3 regions of the Cutibacterium granulosum genome follow, and region 2 is predicted to be linked to each of the others. Evidence: riboswitches for the same ligand, from Rfam matches in the RefSeq annotation. Region 2 holds a riboswitch; each other region holds the start of a gene.
What was found. Region 2 has a riboswitch for cobalamin ahead of CKV91_RS02375 (ABC transporter substrate-binding protein). Riboswitches for the same ligand answer to the same signal wherever they lie in the genome.

Region 1 (6,487 bases), 570 kb from region 2:
CTTTGGCCGAATCTCCACGTCGACCCCGGACAAGATCGTCGTCCCGTCGACCGTCCAACCAAGATCCTCAGCTCGCAACGTTGCTGCTGTCCCGGCACTCATGATCGAGACGCCTGTCGACGCAGCAGGACGACCAGCACCGGGGCTCCGACGGCCGCAGTGATGGCCCCGACGGGAATCTCGGTGTCAGGGCGCAAGCACCTCGCTGCGGTGTCGGACCACACCATGAGCAGGGCCCCGACGAGGGCCGACACCGGTAGCAGCCGGGCGTGTCGCGGCCCGGTCCAGAACCTCACGATGTGTGGGACCGTCAGCCCGACGAATCCGATGGGGCCGACGAAGGCCACGCTGAGAGCGGTCAGCAGGGCGGTGCCAACCATGATCATCCAGCGCACGGTGTTGACCGGTACTCCCAGGGACATCGCGCTGACGTCACCGAAAGCGAAGGCGTCAAGGGTGTGGCACAATGCCATCCCGGCGATGAGGGCCGGAACGGTGGCGACGGCCAGGGTGATCGTCGATCCCCATCTCACACCGGTGAACGACCCGAGGGTCCACGACAGGGCTGATCGAGCTGCGTTCGACTCACCACACACCATGATCATCATGGACACCGCCGCGCCGCACAACTGTCCGACGGCCACCCCGGCCAGGATGGTCCGGCTGGCGGGTAACTCCCCGGACTTGCCAGTGGCCATGGCCAGCACCATGACCAGGGCCCCGACCGCCCCGCCGAAGGAGGCCAGTGTCATGAGGACGGACTGCCCCAGAGTGCTGGAGATTCCGATGATGAGGATGAAGACCGCACCTACCGAGGCTCCACTGGAGATGCCGAGCAGATAGGGGTCGGCCAGGTCATTACCGGTCAGGGTCTGCAGTACCGCGCCGCACATCGCCAGCAAAGCGCCGACGGCCATCGATCCGATGACGCGCGGGGCGCGCAACTGCCAGACAATCCGATCGTCAAGGACGGTGACATCAGAGCCATTGATGAGTCGAAATCGTCGAGCAACCACCCGAATCACATCGTGAACCGGCACATGGACTGCCCCAACTCCCAGTACGACCAAGGCACTGGCAACGAGGGCAGTACCAAGAAAGGCAGCCAACAACCAGTTACGTGAGCGGATCATTTCCCAGCGATCTCTGCCAAACCATCGTTAAGAGTCTTGGCACCGTCGATCAGCTCGGCACCCGGGGTACTTTGGGAGAATGGCACCGTTACGAACTTGTTCTCCTTGACAGCTCTCATCTGCTTGAGAACCGGATCGCCCTTGAGATAAGCGATCTTGTCCTTCGCGGTGGACCATTTGGCATCGGCAACGACGATGACGTCCGGATCGGAGGCCACAATCTTTTCCCAGGAACCATCGGCCCATCCGCCATCGACGTCCGCAAAGACATTCTTGGCTCCCACGGCATCCATGAGCAGCTGTGGACCACCGTTACCGGCACCGATGAACGGGGTCTTGTCCCCAGAATCGAACCACACGATCGAGGTTCCGGTACCGTGCTTGTGTGTAGTCACGTCCCGCAGGTACTCATGCTGCTTGGTGATCGCAGTGTCGGCGCCGTCCCGAGCCCCGATGAGGGATCCGACCTCGCGCATTTCCTTCCAGACATTGCCCCACGTCGTCTCGGCCGACTTAGTGCCTTTGGGACATCCGAAGGGACTGATGTATGTGGCGATTCCCTGCTTCGCGAGCTCATCCCGGGTTCCGACAGCCTTGTCGGTAAAGGCACTGGAGAAAGAGGAAAGAGCAAGGTCGGGTTTGGCAGCCAAGAAGGTCTCTTTGGACGGATACTCCTTGGCCAGCACCTTGACCGAATCATAGGACTTTCGCCACTTGGCAGGAATCTCGCCGTCTAGGTAGGCCGTCCCAACCAGATTTGATGCGCCATTGATGGCCAGGACGTCCTCCGTGGCGCCTTGGTTGAGAGTTACAGCCCTGGTGGCAGGTTTGTCGAGAATGATCTTTTGACCACAGTTGGTGACTTCCACACGATCTGCGGACGGTTGGGACACCGACGCAGAGGATGGCTCGCTGGAAACGGGATCTTCGGGAGCACCTGCGCAGCCAGCGAGCAGAGTGGCGGGCACGACCAACCCCATGACGAAGCGATGTGACAAGGATGAGCACATGGGCATGAGAAGCCAGCTTTCTGTGACCGGCGTTCGCGGCCGGGGAACCGACAGGACGTTGTCAGGTGGTCTTCGGGCTCAACCTCATCTCCGTTTTCCGACACCTTCCCGGTACCAGTGGCACCAGTGGCTCGAGTCGGGTGGATCAGTCATACCGCTGCGCGTCAGCTCCGGTCTCTCACCGGATTCCTGCGCCGGAGAATCTCCAGCAACCTGACTGCCATATACTAATCCGTGTACGCCCCAGAAAAGAAATTCTTCTTCCTGTTTCGCAACTCAGCCAATCCTTCGACACCCTCATGGCAGACGTCCTTATAGACGTGACACCTACGTCTCGTCTTTTTCTGTACCGTTCAGCACCCATCATCGCTAAAAGCTTTGCTGCACCACAGAACCCATCAACCCACCACAAGTCCTTGACTGAAAAAGGGACGAGCCACCCTTGTAAGCCGGGTTCTGTGACCCCATGGGGGCCGGTGATCATCCATCTGTGAACGTCGTTGCCGACGCCCTCCAGCCTTGCAGCTGCGCGGCCTACCCGGGCGCTCGGGCGGGCAGCCCTCGAACACGTCCGCGACCTCACGGTCTTCTTGGCCTTGCTCCGGGTGGGGTTTGCCGTGCCGACACCGTCACCGATGCCGCGGTGAGCTCTTGCCTCACCGTTTCACCCTCACCGATTTCTCGGCAGTTTGTTTTCTGTGGCACTGTCCCGCGGGTCTCCCCGGGTGGGCGTTACCCACCACCCTGCCCTGTGGAGCCCGGACTTTCCTCGACAGATCATCGTCTGCCGCGATCACCCCGGGTGGCTCGTCCAAACATCCATTCTAGCCCGTGAGCATCGCTTCATGACAGCCGATGGGGCACACCACACCTGGCGGAACCGGCACTCTCCACCTCGAGCACCTTCGCCGGAACGTGACCGGCCCACCTCGGACCACGGCCCGGTCAGAATCCCATTCACCACTCAGAGCCCCACTCCTCAAAGGAAATGTCGTCTCACAGGGGACGCACCATGATGCGGTCGCACTCCTCACAGCGCAGCACCTCGTCTGCCGGGGCCTGGTCGTAGCGGCGTTGGTCGCCAGGATTGGCGACGATTCCGCAGGCACTGCACACGCCATGCTCCAACCTGCCGGCCCCCATCCCGGTGCGTTCCAGCAGAGTCTGGTACAGCTTGAGCAGATCGGCCGGGAGCGCCCCGGCCTGGGCGGTGCGCTGCGCGACGAGACGCTTGAGCTCGGCGTCGATCTCGGAGAGGTCATGGTCCCGGGAAGCCAGCACCTCGCGAATGTGGCCGTCAAGGGCCTTGCGGGCCTCGTCGGCCTGCTCCTGAGCCGCTTCAGCCTCCTCGACCCGCTGCATGATGTCGAGCTCGGCATCCTCCAGATCACCGATACGCCGCTTGAGGTGCTCGATCTCGTCGGTGAGACCGCGCAGTGCCTTGTGATCGATCTGGCCGGCATCCACCGTGGCCTGGTTGCGCTCCAGACGGGCCCTCGCCGGGGCAAGGTCTGCCTCGATGCGCTTCTGGTCGGCCTTGAGGTCGAAGACGACCGTCTGCTTGGCGACAAGATCCTCGGCGAGGCTCTGACGCGAGCCAGCAAGTTTCCTGAGCTCGGCGAGTTGGGGAAGAACCTTGCGATCATGACGCCTACGGGCGATGAGCCGGTCGGTCTCGGCCAGGTCGAGAAGTTTCCACTGGTCCTGCGGTGCTGCCTTCACGCTACCTCCTGCAACTGTGAACCCGGGGAGCTTGACCACCAGACTCTGCTGAACTTGTGAGAGCCAGCCTATCCGGCTGGACCCGGCTCATTACAATGACACCCATCGCACATTCGACGGAGAGGCGAGAGTTTCCATGACTGATGTGACTGATCGTTCCGGCAGGCCCGCCGGTTCCCAGATCCAGGCCGCTGATGAGCAGAAGGTCCCCAAACGCCAGACCCCGTTCTCCCAGGCGTTTCGTGACTTCATCCCCACTGGCTGGCAGCCCTACGACTCCACCATGCCACAGCCCCTGGACTCGGTGCCCTCGGCGCGCACGCACCGTGACGTCCTGGCCGCAAGGTTCCCCGGCGAGGTGCTCGTCATCCCCGCTGGCGTGCTCATGCGTCGCAACAACGACTGCGACTTCCCGTTTCGTCCACACACGACGTTCGTCTACTACTCCGGGCTGGGCACCGATCGGGAGCCCAACGCGGTGCTCGTCATCGACACCACCGGGTCCACCACCCGCGACGTGCTGTACTTCAAACCGCGCGCCCCGCGCACCGATCGGGAGTTCTACGCCGATCCCACCTACGGCGAGATGTGGGTCGGAAAGCGCGAGTCGTTGGAGGAGATGTCGACGATGACCGGCCTGCAGTGCCGTGACATCGCCGAGCTGGATGCCGCCCTCAGCAGTTCGGCCCCGGGCGGTTCCGCGCCGCTGCGCGTCATCCGGGAGGCCGATCCGTCGATCACCGACAAGGTCGACGTCGCCCGTCAGACCACCTCTGGACGTGGCGACGCAGCTGCCGACGAGGCATTCGACGAGTTCACCTCAGACGCCCGATTCTGCAAGGACGACTGGGAGATCGAGCAGCTGCGCGACGCCTGCCGTAGGTCGAAGGTGGGATTCGAGGACATGATCCGTCAGATGCCCGAGGCCGTGCGGCGCGGCCGCGGCGAGCGATGGATGGAAGGCATTTTCGGACTGCACGCCCGTCACCTGGGCAACAACGTCGGGTACGGCTCGATCTGTGCCGCCGGCGACCACGCCAACACCCTGCACTGGGTGCGCAACGACGGCGACCTGCGCCCCGGAGAACTCATCCTCATCGACGCCGGCATCGAGATCGACTCCCTCTACACCGCAGACATCACCCGTACCCTGCCCATCAGCGGCACGTTCTCACCGGCCCAGCGCCGGGTCTACCAAGCCGTCCTGGATGCCCAGGACGCCGCCGCCAAGGTGGCTCGGGTGGGCCATGACCACGCCGAGATCCACCAGGCGGCGATCCGGGTCATCTGTGAGTACCTGGCCGACTGGGGGATCCTTCCGGTGAGTGTGGACGACGCCGTCTCCCCCGAGGGCGGTCAGTTCCGTCGCTGGATGGTGCACGGCACGAGCCATCATCTCGGTCTGGACGTCCACGACTGCTCCCAGGCCCGCCGTGAGGACTACTCTGGCCCCCTGCGCAAGGGGATGTGCATGTCCGACGAACCCGGCATCTACTTCAAGCAGACCGACCTGCTCGTTCCCGAGGAGTTCCGAGGCATCGGGGTGCGCATCGAGGACGACCTGTGCATCACCGACGGTGAACCCGAGTGGCTGTCGAAGGACTGCCCGCGCGAGATCGACGAGGTTGAGGCCTGGATCGCTGACCTCTGGGGCTGAGACGTCAGGCGTTGAACACCTGGTCGCGCACCTCGCGCAGCTCCAGCGCGAGGTCGCGGGCCTGTTGGGCCACCTTGTGCTCGGCGAGCACCTCATAGTGGGTGGCCACCACCTGCTGCACCGAGTTGTAGTCGCGCTCCCCACGACTCATGGCATACGTGATGGCCGCGGTGATCATGCCGATGACCACTCCGATGAGCAGGCCGGACAGCAACATGACGACCAGACTGTTGAGCGAGTAGAAGAACGACATCATGAGTCCGACGAGCAGGCCCATACCCACCCCGGAGATGGCACCCTGACCGAGCACCGTGCCCCAGGTCTTGCGACCAATGACCCGCTCGACGCTGCGCAGGTCGGTGCCGACGATGCACAGATTCTCCACCGGGAACTCCTTGTCGGAGAGATGATCGACCACCTTCTGCGCCGTCTCGTAGTCGTTGACGACGACAACGGGCTTCGGATATTCCAGCTGGAACAGGGACGACACGTGGGCAGGCTGCATGAAATGGTCACCTCACAGGTTCGGGTACGACCATCCTACGGGGCCAGATGCCCTGCCGACGACCAAGTGAGCTCCCGGCGTGTACCGACGGCATCGGTCAGCTGCCGGAGAACTTGCCCGGGCGGTGCTCAGGTGTGTAGACAATGCATATGAGCACCGAAAACCCGCTTGTCCCAGCGATCCATGAGGCGCTGTCTCGTGTACAGGATCCGGAGATCAGGCGACCCATCACCGACCTCGGCATGGTTGACGAGGTATCCGTCGACGACAACGGCCGCGCCTACATTCGCATTCTCCTGACGGTTCCGGGATGTCCACTCAAGGACACCCTGCGTGAGGACGTCACCGAAGCAGCCACCTCCGTCGACGGAGTGCGTGGTGCCTACGTCGAGCTCGGGTCCATGACCGACGAGCAGCGCGCCGCCGTGCGTGAGCAGCTTCGTGGTGGCGCCCCCGAACC
Region 2 (6,487 bases):
GGAGGGAGCGTACCTGCTGCGCCGCGACGATCCTGGTTCTGGCGGGTCCCAGGCCCTCGACCTGGCAAGTTGTCAGGGCGGATTCGTCGAGACGGTGTTCACCGAGCCGGGCCGCTACACCTTCGTCAACCACTCCTTCGTCGAGATGGAACGTGGCGCACGTGGATTCATCGAGGTACGGCCATGAGCCACGACTGTTGAGCCGCCCGACCCACAACGTCTTGCCGCCAGACCTGCGAATCTCTGGGCGGCGACCGACGCCACCAATCGCCGTGGGAGAAGTGCAGGGGGGAACAATCCGCCACGAGAACTGGTTACCATCACCATGAGCGATGTCACTGTGACCAGAAACGCAGAACAGTCCCGTTACGAGGCCCACATCGACGGCGAACTGGCAGGGTTTGCGCACTACACGCAGCAGGACGATGTCGTCGTCATGGATCACACTGAGACCGAGGACGGCTTCACCGGGCGCGGCGTGGCAAGCCAGGTCGTCAAGTACGCCTTGGACGATCTGGCAGGTCAGGGTGCCACCGTGCGACCGACCTGCCCGTTCGTCGCCTCGTGGCTCGACAAGCACCCGGATCACCCGATCACGGTACAGCAGGGCGGTCACGGGCAGCAGGGCTGAGCCACCACCCGACGTTTTGACTGAGCCACCTGTCTCGAGATCGACTCCCACCGCCGCGGAGCTCCCAATGCTGCAGGCTCTCTGCGACGCGGGGGCCGTCCTTGATGCACCCAGTGCGTCCGGGTCGGGGCCCCGATCATCCGTGCCGAACCGGCCTGTGACGGCCGGGCGCACTGGTTGATCGCCGGGTCGCCTGGGAGCAGGTCTTGTGTCGCCCGAAGCCCTGTGCTGCCCGGGAGCACAGGATGCCCACCAGGCCGGGCAGAGCCGTCACCTCGTGGCTCAGTCGCCGAGGCTGGTACCCACTTCACGGGCGGCTTCCACCCACGGGTGGTCCGCCGGCACGTACTTCACCTTGCCGGCCATCTCCTTGAGGGCGACGGTGTCGGTGCCGGAACCCTTGGCGGCCACCATGATGCCGAAGTTTCCCTCCTGCACCATGCGGGCACCCATCGTGCCCAGCCGGGTGGCGAGCAGTCGGTCGTGGGAGCACGGCGTGCCACCGCGCTGGACGTAGCCCAGGATCGACACCCGAGACTCCAGGCCGGTGGCCTCCTCCAGCTCGGAGGCGAGCTTGATGGTGTTGTCGCGCATGGAGGCCTCCAGGTCGCGCTTGGCGCGTTTGGCCGCCGGTTTGGTCTTGGCACTGGAGTTGTCCACGAGGGCACGAGCACCCCGCAGGGCCATGGCGTCCGAGACGTCGCGCGCCCCCTCGGCCACGGCGATGACCGAGAAGTTGAGTCCCTGGCTGCGTCTCCTCTCCACGGCCTCGGCAATCGACTCAAGCTTGTAGGGCACCTCGGGCAGCAGGATGATGTCTGCCCCACCGGCGATGCCCGATCCCAGGGCCAGCCAACCGGCCCGGTGCCCCATGACCTCGGCCAGGATGATCCGGTGGTGGGAGTGAGCGGTGGAGTGCAGCCGGTCGATGGCGTCGGTGGCCACCTCCAGGGCGGTGGAGAAGCCGAACGAGTCGTCGGTGCCGACGATGTCGTTGTCGATGGTCTTGGGCAGGTGGATGACGTTGAGACCGGCCTTGTGCAGTTTGTAGGCGTTCTTGGAGGTTCCCCCACCACCAAGTGTCACCAGGGCGTCCAGGCCGAGCTTGTCGTAGTTGTCGACGATGGTCGGCACCATGTCCGTCTCCTCGCCATTGACGATCATGCGATTGACCTTGTCACGGCTGGTTCCCAGGATCGTCCCGCCCACGGTGAGAATGCCGGAGAGGTCGCGTTGGGTGAGGTCGACGTAACGGTTCTGCGCCAGGCCCAGGAATCCGTCATGGAAGCCGACGAGTTCCATGCCGTACTCGCGGATGGCCGCCTTGCCGAAGCCACGGATTGCTGCGTTGAGGCCGGGGCAGTCTCCCCCGGCGGTGAGAATGCCGACTCTCTTGTGGTTTCCCATGCTTCCTCCCGGTCGCTCACACCATCGGTCGTCTCACACCATGTTCGCAGATGACATGGCAGGGACGCACACCCCGGGTGTGCGGGAGACGTCGCACAGACGAAGAAATCTCAGGAATGCAGGATGCACGGGTGCAGGCGAAAATCCTGGCATCACGACGTGGACGAGGGGTCGGCCGCAACATCGATCCCGACCAGCCCCAGCACCGTTGACAGGCAGGACACCGTGACAGGCAGGGTACAGACGTGCCCGGGGGTCAGCATGTATCGCTGACTCACATGTGCGCCTCATCAGCAAGGACGCTGGCGCCCTGCCAACCCGTCGATCCCCTCCAAGGCGATCCGCCGCACCTGAACGTGTCGATGATGTCTGGCCGTCGCGAGACGTTCCGCAACGATGACACCCGCCACGAGCGCTGCCGTCACCACCAGTCGTGCCTTCACACCTACCCCCTGTCTGTACCACCCAGTGTTGCACCGTCAGACGTCACGTGTGCTGAAGCAACCAAGCCGAATGCTACGCATCCGACGACGGGTGGCCCCAGCGAGTGACTCCAGGGCAATTCTGCTCCAGCCCGGCATCTGGCTCACCGAGGCGAACAGTGTTCGCTCAACCCTCACCCACGCAACCCTCCCACACGCGATTGAATGGCATGGTGCGCAGTCCCAGCCCAGCCGTACCTCATGAACCATCAGCCGCGCCGCACGAACCAGGCGAGGTTCAGCGTCACGCCCCCACCGCCGTCCCCCGAAACAGCACCGGGAGCCTCCATGCCGACACCCAGGTGTCTCGGCTGCGCGACCTGCTGCTCGCCGACGTACCGGCTGGGCGCCTGGTCATCGCCTGTGACGCAGTCGGGGGCATAGGCTCACGGCCCGGGGACTCCTACCCTGCCGATCCGACGTGGTGTGCCCACCTGGCCGCGCGAGTACCACTGCTGGAGATACTGTGTGGGGGAGCCCAACCGATGGTCCTCGTCAACACCCTGTGTCAGGACGCCGCCTCGGCCCAGCCAATGATCGAGGAGTTCCAGCGGTGCGCGGTCGCCACGGGGATCGACCCCCAGGCCGTCACCGGATCGACGGAGGACAACGTCATCACCACCCAGACCGGGATCGGGGTGACGATCATCGGGGTACGACCGGGCAGAGCCCCTGGCACACCGGGTCCCGGCGAGGCCCCGACAGCAACGGCACAGGGGCAGGAAGCCGACGTGCTCGTATGCGTCGGTTCCCCGATCTCGGCGCCGGATGACGAGGTATGCCCCGGTCGGCGCGAGATCGTCACCCTGGACGAGGTGCGTGCGCTGCTGGGCTCGGGCCTGGTGCACGACTGTGTACCGGTGGGGTCGCACGGAATCGCCTGGGAGGCCGATCAAATCGCCGCCACCGCAGGACTGCGGTTCGATCCCGGCAGGACCGATCTCGATCTCACGAAATCCGGCGGACCGTCGACCTGCATCGTGCTTGCCTGCGCACCAGAAGACGTCGGCGAGCTGCGCACACATGTGAGCGACGACCGGCCGTGGGCTCGGATTGGCACATTGCAGCCCCAGCACAGGGATTGACACCAGACATGCTATTTTGTGCGTGTCCCGGGTCGGACTCGGCCCGAGGTACTCCGCAGCGAGCGAAGTCGGTGCAAGTCCGACACTGTCGCGCAACGGTGATGCCCTCCAGCTCAGTCCGGTCGCCTCCCTGCGAAGTGGCATTCACCGACTCTCGCCGTAGGAGTCTGCCGAGCACACCGGGTGTGCCCCAGCGGGTCCTGCGACACGACTGCAGGAGACTTCATGGGTACTCCACTGCCGAGACGTGTCTCGGTCCTTCTCACCCTTCTCGTCGTACCTTCCCTGGCCCTGACGGGCTGCTCGGGCACGAAGGACGGCTCCACCTCCCCGAGCGCCTCGACGACCACCCCATCAGCTGGCACCGGTGCCAACATGTCCGGGTGCATCAAGTCCGGGGAGTTCGACAAGGACAAGGACTACTTCGGTGACAAGGTCACCTTCACCGGGGCCAGGAACGTCCACGTCAGCTATCACAAGTCCTACAAGGTCCTCACCCTCGGCAAGCAGGACAAACCGGCGCAGACCTTCGTGTTACTGCAGTGCGGTGCCCCCAGACCAACGCTCACCGGTGAGCTCGCCAAGGCCCCGATCATCGACGTCCCGGTCAAACGGATCGCCGCCTCCTCCACCACCCAGATCCCGGTCCTCCACACCCTGGGGTCCTTGGACGCAGTCGTCGGCGTCAACCAGCTCGAACAGATCTACCGCGGACCGGCACGAGACGCCCTCGAGGCCCGCAACACGCCCAGCTACGGGTCAAGTCGGATGCAGATCGACACGGAGAAGCTCATCTCCCTCAAACCCGACGCCGTGCTGGCCGCCAGCTCAGAGGTGAAGGAGTTCAAGCAGGTGCAGTCCGCCGGCATCCCGGTGCTGCAGGACCTCGACTATCTCGAGTCCACCCCGCTGGCCCGAGCCGAGTGGATGAAGACCTACGGCATCCTCCTCAACAAGGAGGGCGCCGCCACGAAGAACTTCGACGGCATCACCAAGCGCTACACCGAGGTGGCGAAGAAGGCCAGGAACGCCACCGACAAGCCCAGCGTGCTCGTCGGCCAGGAGACCAAGGGGCAGTGGTACGTCCCGGGAACCGACTCCTACATGATCAGGTTCATGACCGACGCCGGAGCCACCGACGCCATGTCCCAGGCCGTCAAGGGCAGCGGAGCCACCCCGACCGACGCCGAGGTCGTCTTCAAGTACGGCTCCAAGGCCGATTTCTGGCTCAACGGCAACTACATGTCCATGACGACGTGGCACGGCAAGGACGACGCCCTCAAGCAGAACCCGCGCTACGCGAACCTGTCGGCCTTCCAGCACGGCAACGTCTGGAACCCCAGCAAGCGCACTGCCCCAGACACCGGGAACGACTTCTGGCAGTCCGGGACCGTCCAACCCGACGTCGTGCTGGCCGACCTCACGTACATCTTCCACCCTGACCTCATGAAGGGGTACACGCCGTACTACTACACCAAGCTCAGCTGACCCTCTCAGCGGCGATGTTCGCCGCACCGCCATCCCTTCACCTCCACTTGGGAGCAACCATGTCCATCAATCGTCTGGTGGCGGGCCTAGCCGCCATCGCCATGTGCATCGCCACCCTCGCCGGGTGCTCACGCTCCGAGAAATCGGATTCCTCGGCGGACACGCCGTCCAGCACGTCCTCCCAGCAGGGCTGCATCAAGGACTTCGACTCCTCGAAGGACTACTTCACCGACAAGGCCACCTTCCGCGACGCCCGCGACATCACCGTGTCGTACCACAAGTCGTACAAGGTGGTGACGCTCAAGCACCCGTCGAACACCGCGAAGAAACCCGTGCAGTACGTCCTGGTGCAGTGTGGCGCCCCGCAGCCGAAGCTGGACGGTGACCTCGCCAGGGCGCAGAAGATCACCATCCCCACCACCAAGGTGGCGCTGGGTTCGACGACCCTGCCGATGAAGTTCCAGATGTTGGGAAAGCTGGACTCCGTGGCTGGCATGGTCAACGTCGACAGGGTGGGGAATTCGAACACCCGTCAGGCCCTCAAGGACCACAAGGTCGCCAGTTTCGCGGCAGGTGACAACGCCACCGAGATCAACACAGAGAAGCTGGCGGCGCTGCGCCCGGACCTGTTCATCTTCAACCTCGTCAGTGGCAGCGACAACACCAGCAAGATCGACAAGATCAAGGAGATGGGCATCCCGGTCGTCGCCGAGCCGAACTTCCTCGAGAGCACCCCGCTGGGGCGTGCCGAATGGATCAAGTACGACTCGCTGTTCGTCAATGCCGAGAAGACGGCGAACCAGAAGTACGACGAGATCGCCGAGAAGTACCATGCGACCGCGAAACGCGCCGCCACGGTGACGACACGACCGACCGTGCTCCACGGATCGCAGTACAAGGGCGTCTGGTACATCAAGCCCAACGAGAACTACTCCATCCAATTCCTGCGCGACGCAGGCGGTGAGTACGTGTTCAAGGACCTTCACGGGGTGGCATCCAGGAAGCTGGACACCGAGGCCATCATCAAGAAGGCCCACGATGCCGACTTCTGGATCGACGGGCCGGAGAAGTCGTCCATCCCGGAGATCCTCAAGGCCGACCCACGTCTGAAGTCGCTCAAGGCCCTCGACAACGGCAACGTCTGGGACGCCACCCTGCGAGCCGACCCGAAGCACGGCAACGACTACTGGCAGACCGGGGTCGTGCGCCCCGACCTCGTCCTGGCGGATCTGACGGCGATCCTGCACCCTGAGCTGGATGCCGATCACCAGTTCTACTTCTACCGCAAGGCCACCGCGAAGTGACTGCGACTCAGGATCAAGTGCCGGGCCGTCGCGGGAGGCACGGACGTCACGAGACACACGGCGAGCGGATCAGGGGCACCTGGTGGAACA
Region 3 (6,487 bases), 580 kb from region 2:
ACAGTAGGCGTCGGGGGAGTAGAGCTTCACCCCCGCCTTGGCCAGGGCCTTGCGGTCGACTCCTCGGTCGTAGCCGATGACGAGGTCGATGTGGGCGTCCAGGATGCTCTCGGTGGCGACGCTCGCCCCTCCCGTGGCGTTGGTGCCGCTCTCCATTTGGGGTATGGCCTTGAGCTTGGTGGCGGTGGTGATGTCGTAGCCGGTGGTGTCAAGTCTTCCAGTCCGCATGGCCACCTTGTCCAGCACGTCAAGCGTTGTCAGTACGGAGGCGTCCGTGTCACCGAGGAGGAGGACCCTTTTCGGTGGTTCGGTGAAGGTGAGCTTCTCCGCACAGCTCATCACCGTCGATGGGTATCCGGAGCCTGCGGATGCCGCCGCAGGCGACGGATCTGCCCCGGACTTCTCCTGGTGTGACGTGCCGCAGCCGGTGAGGCACAGTGTGCTCGCCAGGGCGAGGGTGAGGCCGGCAACGAGTGGGTGGGGTTTCATGGTGTCTCCTGTTCGCGAGGGGTGGCGGCTCACTTGTTGATGAGTTTGGCGACTTCCTGGGCTCCCTGGATCGACATGGGGGAGGCTGAGTCGGTGAGGGAGTAGGGCATGGTGATGACGTGACCGTTCTGCACTGCCCTGAGCTGTGAGGCGCCTTTGGCGCGTGTGAAGGTCTTGGTGATGTCGTCGGTGTTGTACGCGTTGTTCAGCAGCAGTATCCAGTCCGGGTTGCGTTTGAGGAGGTCCTCCATGCTGATGTCGAACACTCGGGTACGGTTGTCTGCGTAGGCGTTCTTCAGGTCGTTGACATCGAAGATGGCTTGGACCATGCTCGAGCGTCCGTAGGAGTACATGCTCGATCCGTCGGATGACAGCCACAGGGCGGCAGCGCTGGCACCCTTGCCGCCGGCATGTTTCGGCAAATCAGCGGCCTGCTTCTTCAGGGCTTTGTTCAGGGTAACGGCTCGCTTCGGTACTCCGAAGATGGCAGCTGTCTTCGTCACCTCCTGAGTCACCAGGCTGAAATCAGCATGGTCGACTGGTTTCTTGTCATAGCAGTAGGCGTCTGGTGCATAGACCTTGACCCCTGCCTTGGCCAGGGCCTTGCGGTCGACTCCTCGGTCGTAGCCGATGACGAGGTCGATGTGGGCGTCCAGGATGCTCTCGGTGGCGACGCTCGCCCCTCCACCCAAAGTTGTGGTACCACTCTTCATCTCGGGCAGGGACATGAGTTTGGTTGCGGTGTTGACGTCGTAACCGGTGGTGTCGATCTTTCCGGTGCGCATAGTCACCCTGTCCAGCAGGTCGAGCATGGACAATGTGGGTGCATTGGTGTCACCGAGAATGAGGACCCTTTTCGGTGCCTCGGTGAAGGTGAGCTTCTCGGTGCAGCTCATCACTGTTGCCGGATAGGCGGACGGTTGTGCCGTGGTGGCCGTCGAACTCGACTGGGCATCGTCTTCGTGTGCCGACGTGGAACAGCCGGTGAGGCACAGTGTGCTCGCCAGGGCGAGGGTGAGGCCGGCAATGAGTGGGTGGGTTTTCATGGTGCCTCCTGTGGGGCGGTCGACGCCGTGGTGGTTCAGCGTCTCGAATGGTCAGCTGCTGTGCTGTCAAGGGGATCGAAGAGGAGCCGGGGCTGCCCGGCATGGTCGATGCGGTGCACCTGCACCCCGTAGACCTGTGAGATGAGCTCGGGGTCGAGCACCTGTTGGGTGGGGCCGGAGGCCACCAGACGGCCGTGATCGAGCAGGATGAGCTTGTCGCAGCATCGGGCGGCCAGGTTGAGATCGTGCAGGACGATGACCGTCGTCGCCGGAATGGTCGCCACCAGGGCGAGCAGCTCGAACTGGTGCCGGATGTCGAGGTGGTTGGTGGGCTCGTCGAGCAGCAGATGGTCGGTGTCCTGGGCGATGGCCCGAGCGATGAGCGCACGCTGCCGTTCACCGCCGGACAACTGGGTGATGAGCCGATCGGCCAGATACGTTATGTCGACGCGAGCCAGCGCTGCGTCCACCATGCTGCGATCCTCGGCGTCCCCATAACCAGCCAGGGAGCGGTGCGAGAGCCGTCCCAACCCCACGGCGTCGCGTACCGTGAGCGGCAGACCCTCGTCACGTTCCTGGGAGACGACGGCCACTGCTCGGGCAATGGCCCGCCTGGAGAGGCTGGTGACGTCCGAACTGTCGATGAGCACCTCACCACTGGCAGCCGGTAGGGCGCGGTACATGGCCTGGACGAGGGTGGACTTGCCTGCCCCATTGGGTCCGACGACACCGATGGTGCTGCCGTCTCCGGCGGACAGATCCACCTCGTCGACCACCACCCGGTTGCCACGGCGGATCACCAGGGAATGTACGTCAATCATGGCTCCTCCTCACCGCGCCGGATTCATCCGGTTGACGAGCACCAGGAGGAACGGCGCCCCCAGCAGTCCGGTGATGATGCCGATGGGTAGTTCGGAGGGGGCGAACATCGTCCGGGACACCGTGTCGGCCCACACCAGGAAGATGGCGCCGGCCAGCCCCGACGAGATGACGAGGGTTCGGTGCCCGTACCCGGTGAAGGAGCGCATGAGGTGCGGGATGATGAGGCCGACGAAGCCAATCCCACCAGCCATCGACACCACCGCCCCCACGGCTGCCGAGACCGGAACGAGGATGACGAGCCGAATCACCTGGGGGTTGATCCCCACCGCCATCGAGGTCTGATCACCGCTGGCCAGGGCATCGAGCCAGGGGGCGCACAACCACAACAGCGCCATGAGCACCGCAGCAATGCCCACCAGCCAGATGCTCTGGGTCCAACTCACCTTGGCCAGGGACCCCAGCATCCAGAACATCACCGAGCGTGCCGTCTCCGGGGAGTCCGCGGAGAAGATGATGAGATTCGTCACGGCCTGGAAGATGAACCCGACCGCGATACCGGCCAGCACCAGGGTGAGGGCTGAGCTGCCGCGTCGACCGCCCACTCCCAGCACCAGGGTGGTGGCCACCAGGGCACCGACGAAGGCCAGGCTGGCCACCCCCAGTGGGCTCGACATGCCGATGAGGACCATCGCCGCCGCAGCGCCCGTCGACGCCCCCGAGCTCACTCCCAACACGTAGGGTTCGGCCAGCGGGTTGCGCACGATCGCCTGCAGGGCGACCCCGGCCACTCCGAGTGCAGCCCCCACGCCGATCCCGGCGATGATGCGAGGCATACGGTTCTGCCAGACGATGGCGTCGGTGATGCCGTCCCAGGTCACCTGCGGGTGCAACCCCAGATGGTCGGCCAGCACGCCGATGACCTGGTCCCAGGGCACCGAGGCCGCGCCGAAGGCGATGCTTCCCACCGGGGTGAGGACGAGCAGCACGACGAGCAGGATGGTCCTGATGCGTGTGTGCCGCATGATCACTTCTTGAGGAGCTTGTTCAGTTCCACGGCTCCCTTGATGGACTGTGGGGTGGGCGGATCCGTCAGCGAGAATGGGATGACGACGACCTGGTTCTTCCTCACGGCCTGCAGCTGCGAAGCGCCCTTGTACTTGAGGAATGCTGGTTTGGTCTTGGCGATGTCGCCCTCCTGGGCGAGCAGGACGATCCATTCTGGATCCCGGTTGAGGACGTCCTCCATCGTCGCGTCGAAGACGCGTTTCCTCTCGCCGTCGTAGACGTTGCGCAGGCCGTTGGCCTCGAGGATCGGCTGCACCATGCTCGAGGTGCCGTAGGTGTAGAACCCGCTGTTGCCGGGCTCCACCCACAGAGCGGCGGCGCTGTGCTGTGAGTCCTTGCTGGCCTGGGAGGTGAGGTCCTTCACCTGCCCGGTGAGTTCGTCGTTGAGGGTCCTGGCCTTGTCGGGGACGCCGAAGATGTCACCGACCTTGCTGACCTCCTTGGTGACGAGGTCGAAACTCGCGTGATCGGTCCCGGTGCCGTGCGGGCAGAACGTGTCGGGGGCGTACACCTTGACCCCAGCCTTGCGCAGAGCGGCACGGTCCAGACCTTCGTCATAGCCGATGACGAGGTCGGCATGCTGGTCGAGGATCGTCTCGGTGGCGAGCTTGGCGCCACCGGTGTCCAGCTCGGAGGAGGTGATCGTGGGCACGTCCGTGATCTTCTTCAGGGTGTCGGCGTCGTAGCCGTCGGCCATGACCTCCCCGGCCCGACCGGTGATCGAGTCCATGACGCCCAGCTTCACCAAGATCGATGCGTCGGTGTCTCCCATGAGGATGACCCGCTTGGGCGGCGTGTCGAAGGTGAGGGTCTCGTCACAGCTTTTCACCTTCACCGGTGAGGAGAATGCCGAGGCGGATGCCGTGGCTGACGGGCTGCCGGCCCCGGATGAGTCCTCGCCGTGGGAACCGCAGCCGGTGAGCAGCATGGCACCGACGAGTCCGACGGCGGTCGTCGCGAGCAATGGTGTGCTGTGCCCATGACGGAAATGGGCATCACGAGTGATGTGCATGTGGTGTCTCCTCGCACCTGGTGACCGGAGGGTAGCCACACGGTGTCCTGGCTCCCAGGTCGTTGCGCGTTCTCTGCCTTCCAGCCCCGGAAAAGGCCGTGACGTGTCTCGTCGGGCGACGAGGAGAAGTGGCTCGCTGGTCACAGTTGCGGGAACAGCCCCGGACTCGCACCGGAGTTCCCGTATGGTTTTGGGCTCAGCATAACGAGATCGTGGGCGGAATTCCACGCATGGCTGAACAGCTCTCGGGTCTCCTCAGTGCCTTCCTTGCCTCGAAACGGAAGCTGAGGCTGCATGCCAGTGGGGGCGGGGCGAGACTCGTCATGACGTCAGCACGAGCCCGCCGAAGCAGCCTAGTCTCGGGCGGCTAGGCTGACCACATGATTGTCGGCATCGGCGTGGACGTCTGCGACCTGCAACGGTGGGAGGACGCGCTGGCCCGCCACCCGGGGTTGGTGCAGAAGGTGCTCACCCCTGCCGAGGGCAGTCTGCCGAAGCGCTCCCAGGCGGCCAGGTTCGCCGCCAAGGAAGCCCTTGCCAAAGCGCTTGGTGGGCCGGACGGGTTGCGTTGGCGCGAGGTGGAGGTTGTCGTCGAGCAGTCCGGCAAGCCGCGTCTGCATCTCACCGGAGGATCTGCCAGGACGGTGCAGGAGCGCGGTGTCACCGACATTCACCTGTCCCTCAGCCACGACGGGGCACTCGCCGTGGCATTCGTCATCTGTGAGGTGCAATGACTCAGTACGTGTGCACGGCGGCCGCGATGCGCGCTGCCGAACAGAAGCTTTTCGATGCGCATCCCGGTACCGATCTCATGGCTGTGGCTGCAGGGCAGGTCGCCGCGCAGGCACGGGGCATGCTCGCCGATCTGGGGTGCGGGGTGCGAGGCGGTTCAGTGCTGGTGCTCGTGGGAGGCGGCAACAACGGGGGAGACGGTCTGCTGGCCGCGGCCGAGCTCGCCGACGAGGGATGCCATGTACGGGTCTGTCCGGTGCTGGGCACACCACATGCCGCTGGTTGGCAGGTCGCCCTACGAGCGGGGTGTGAGGTGGTGACGATGGAGCAGGCTGGCCAGGTGGTACCAGACCTCGTCATCGACGCCGTCCTGGGGATTGGCGGACGCCCTGGCATCCCGGACGATCTTGCGAGGCTGGGGGAGCAGCTTTCCGCTGCGAGCTGGCTCGCTGTCGATCTGCCCTCTGGCCTGGACGCCAATTCCGGGGCCGTCACGACCTCGCTACGAGCCGATGTCACCGTGACCTTCGCGGCACGCAAGTGGTGCCATGTTGCCCCACCCGCCGCTGAGCGGTGCGGACGGGTCGACGTGGTCGACATCGGCGTCGAGCCCGGTGGCAGTGATGGCGTCCCGAAGTGTGCTGACGGTTGGACGAGTGTGGTCGACGAGGACGACCTCGCCCGGCTCTGGCCGGTCCCGGACCCGGGAGACGACAAGTACTCCCGCGGTGTCGTCGGGATGGACACTGGGTCCTCCCAGTACCCGGGAGCAGCGTTGCTCGGCACGCTGGGAGCGCTGCGCACGGGGGCCGGCATGGTTCGCTACGTCGGACCACGACGTCCGGCGGACCTGGTGCTCGCTGCCATGCCGTCGGTCGTTCTTGCCGACGGCCGGGTGCAGGCCTGGGTGGTCGGCTCCGGCTGGGGGCAGGACGACCCAGCTGCAAATGGACGCCGTCTCCAGCAACGCTGTGTCGACGGCGTACCGATGGTCATCGACGCCGACGCCCTGTCCCTGCTGCCCGCTGAGCTCCCGGACGGCTGCCTGCTCACCCCACATGCCGGTGAGCTGGCGCGCATGCTCGGTGTCGACCGCGACGAGGTGCGTGAGAACCCGCGCGAGTCGGCCGCGGAGGCGGCGCGACGATTCGGCGCCACCGTCCTGCTCAAGGGGGCGATTCAGTGGATGGCCGACCCGAACGGGCACGTGGTGGAGCCCACGCCGTCCGAGATTCTCGACGTGGCCGACCACCCGGGGGCGGGCCAGATGCCTGCCGGGCAGGCCGGTTGTGCCGCAGCGCTGCCGGGGCCGGCGTGGACC

Region 1: it holds a riboswitch for cobalamin, as region 2 does, so the genes downstream of both, CKV91_RS04740 (ABC transporter substrate-binding protein) here and CKV91_RS02375 (ABC transporter substrate-binding protein) in region 2, are expected to answer to the same signal.
Region 3: it holds a riboswitch for cobalamin, as region 2 does, so the genes downstream of both, CKV91_RS09200 (ABC transporter substrate-binding protein) here and CKV91_RS02375 (ABC transporter substrate-binding protein) in region 2, are expected to answer to the same signal.

The regions. Positions count from the first base shown of each region.
Region 1 is NZ_LT906441.1:1,124,639-1,131,125, reverse strand. Features, by position in the region: gene CKV91_RS04750 (ABC transporter ATP-binding protein) at 1-102, opposite strand, end outside; gene CKV91_RS04745 (FecCD family ABC transporter permease) at 99-1,133, opposite strand; gene CKV91_RS04740 (ABC transporter substrate-binding protein) at 1,130-2,149, opposite strand; cobalamin riboswitch at 2,191-2,375, opposite strand; RNA gene rnpB (RNase P RNA component class A) at 2,573-2,952, opposite strand; gene CKV91_RS04730 (zinc ribbon domain-containing protein) at 3,140-3,865, opposite strand; gene CKV91_RS04725 (aminopeptidase P family protein) at 4,002-5,522, shown strand; gene CKV91_RS04720 (YflT domain-containing protein) at 5,527-6,027, opposite strand; gene CKV91_RS04715 (Mrp/NBP35 family ATP-binding protein) at 6,177-6,487, shown strand, end outside.
Region 2 is NZ_LT906441.1:558,817-565,303, reverse strand. Features, by position in the region: gene CKV91_RS02400 (multicopper oxidase domain-containing protein) at 1-187, shown strand, start outside; gene CKV91_RS02395 (GNAT family N-acetyltransferase) at 326-631, shown strand; gene CKV91_RS02390 (6-phosphofructokinase) at 914-2,038, opposite strand; gene CKV91_RS09320 (hypothetical protein) at 2,329-2,481, opposite strand; gene CKV91_RS02385 (transcriptional regulator) at 2,823-3,605, shown strand; cobalamin riboswitch at 3,618-3,753, shown strand; gene CKV91_RS02375 (ABC transporter substrate-binding protein) at 3,981-5,093, shown strand; gene CKV91_RS02370 (ABC transporter substrate-binding protein) at 5,153-6,397, shown strand; gene CKV91_RS02365 (FecCD family ABC transporter permease) at 6,466-6,487, shown strand, end outside.
Region 3 is NZ_LT906441.1:2,152,336-2,158,822, reverse strand. Features, by position in the region: gene CKV91_RS09220 (ABC transporter substrate-binding protein) at 1-489, opposite strand, end outside; gene CKV91_RS09215 (ABC transporter substrate-binding protein) at 519-1,535, opposite strand; gene CKV91_RS09210 (ABC transporter ATP-binding protein) at 1,571-2,356, opposite strand; gene CKV91_RS09205 (FecCD family ABC transporter permease) at 2,366-3,379, opposite strand; gene CKV91_RS09200 (ABC transporter substrate-binding protein) at 3,382-4,434, opposite strand; cobalamin riboswitch at 4,475-4,617, opposite strand; gene CKV91_RS09195 (holo-ACP synthase) at 4,815-5,168, shown strand; gene CKV91_RS09190 (bifunctional ADP-dependent NAD(P)H-hydrate dehydratase/NAD(P)H-hydrate epimerase) at 5,165-6,487, shown strand, end outside.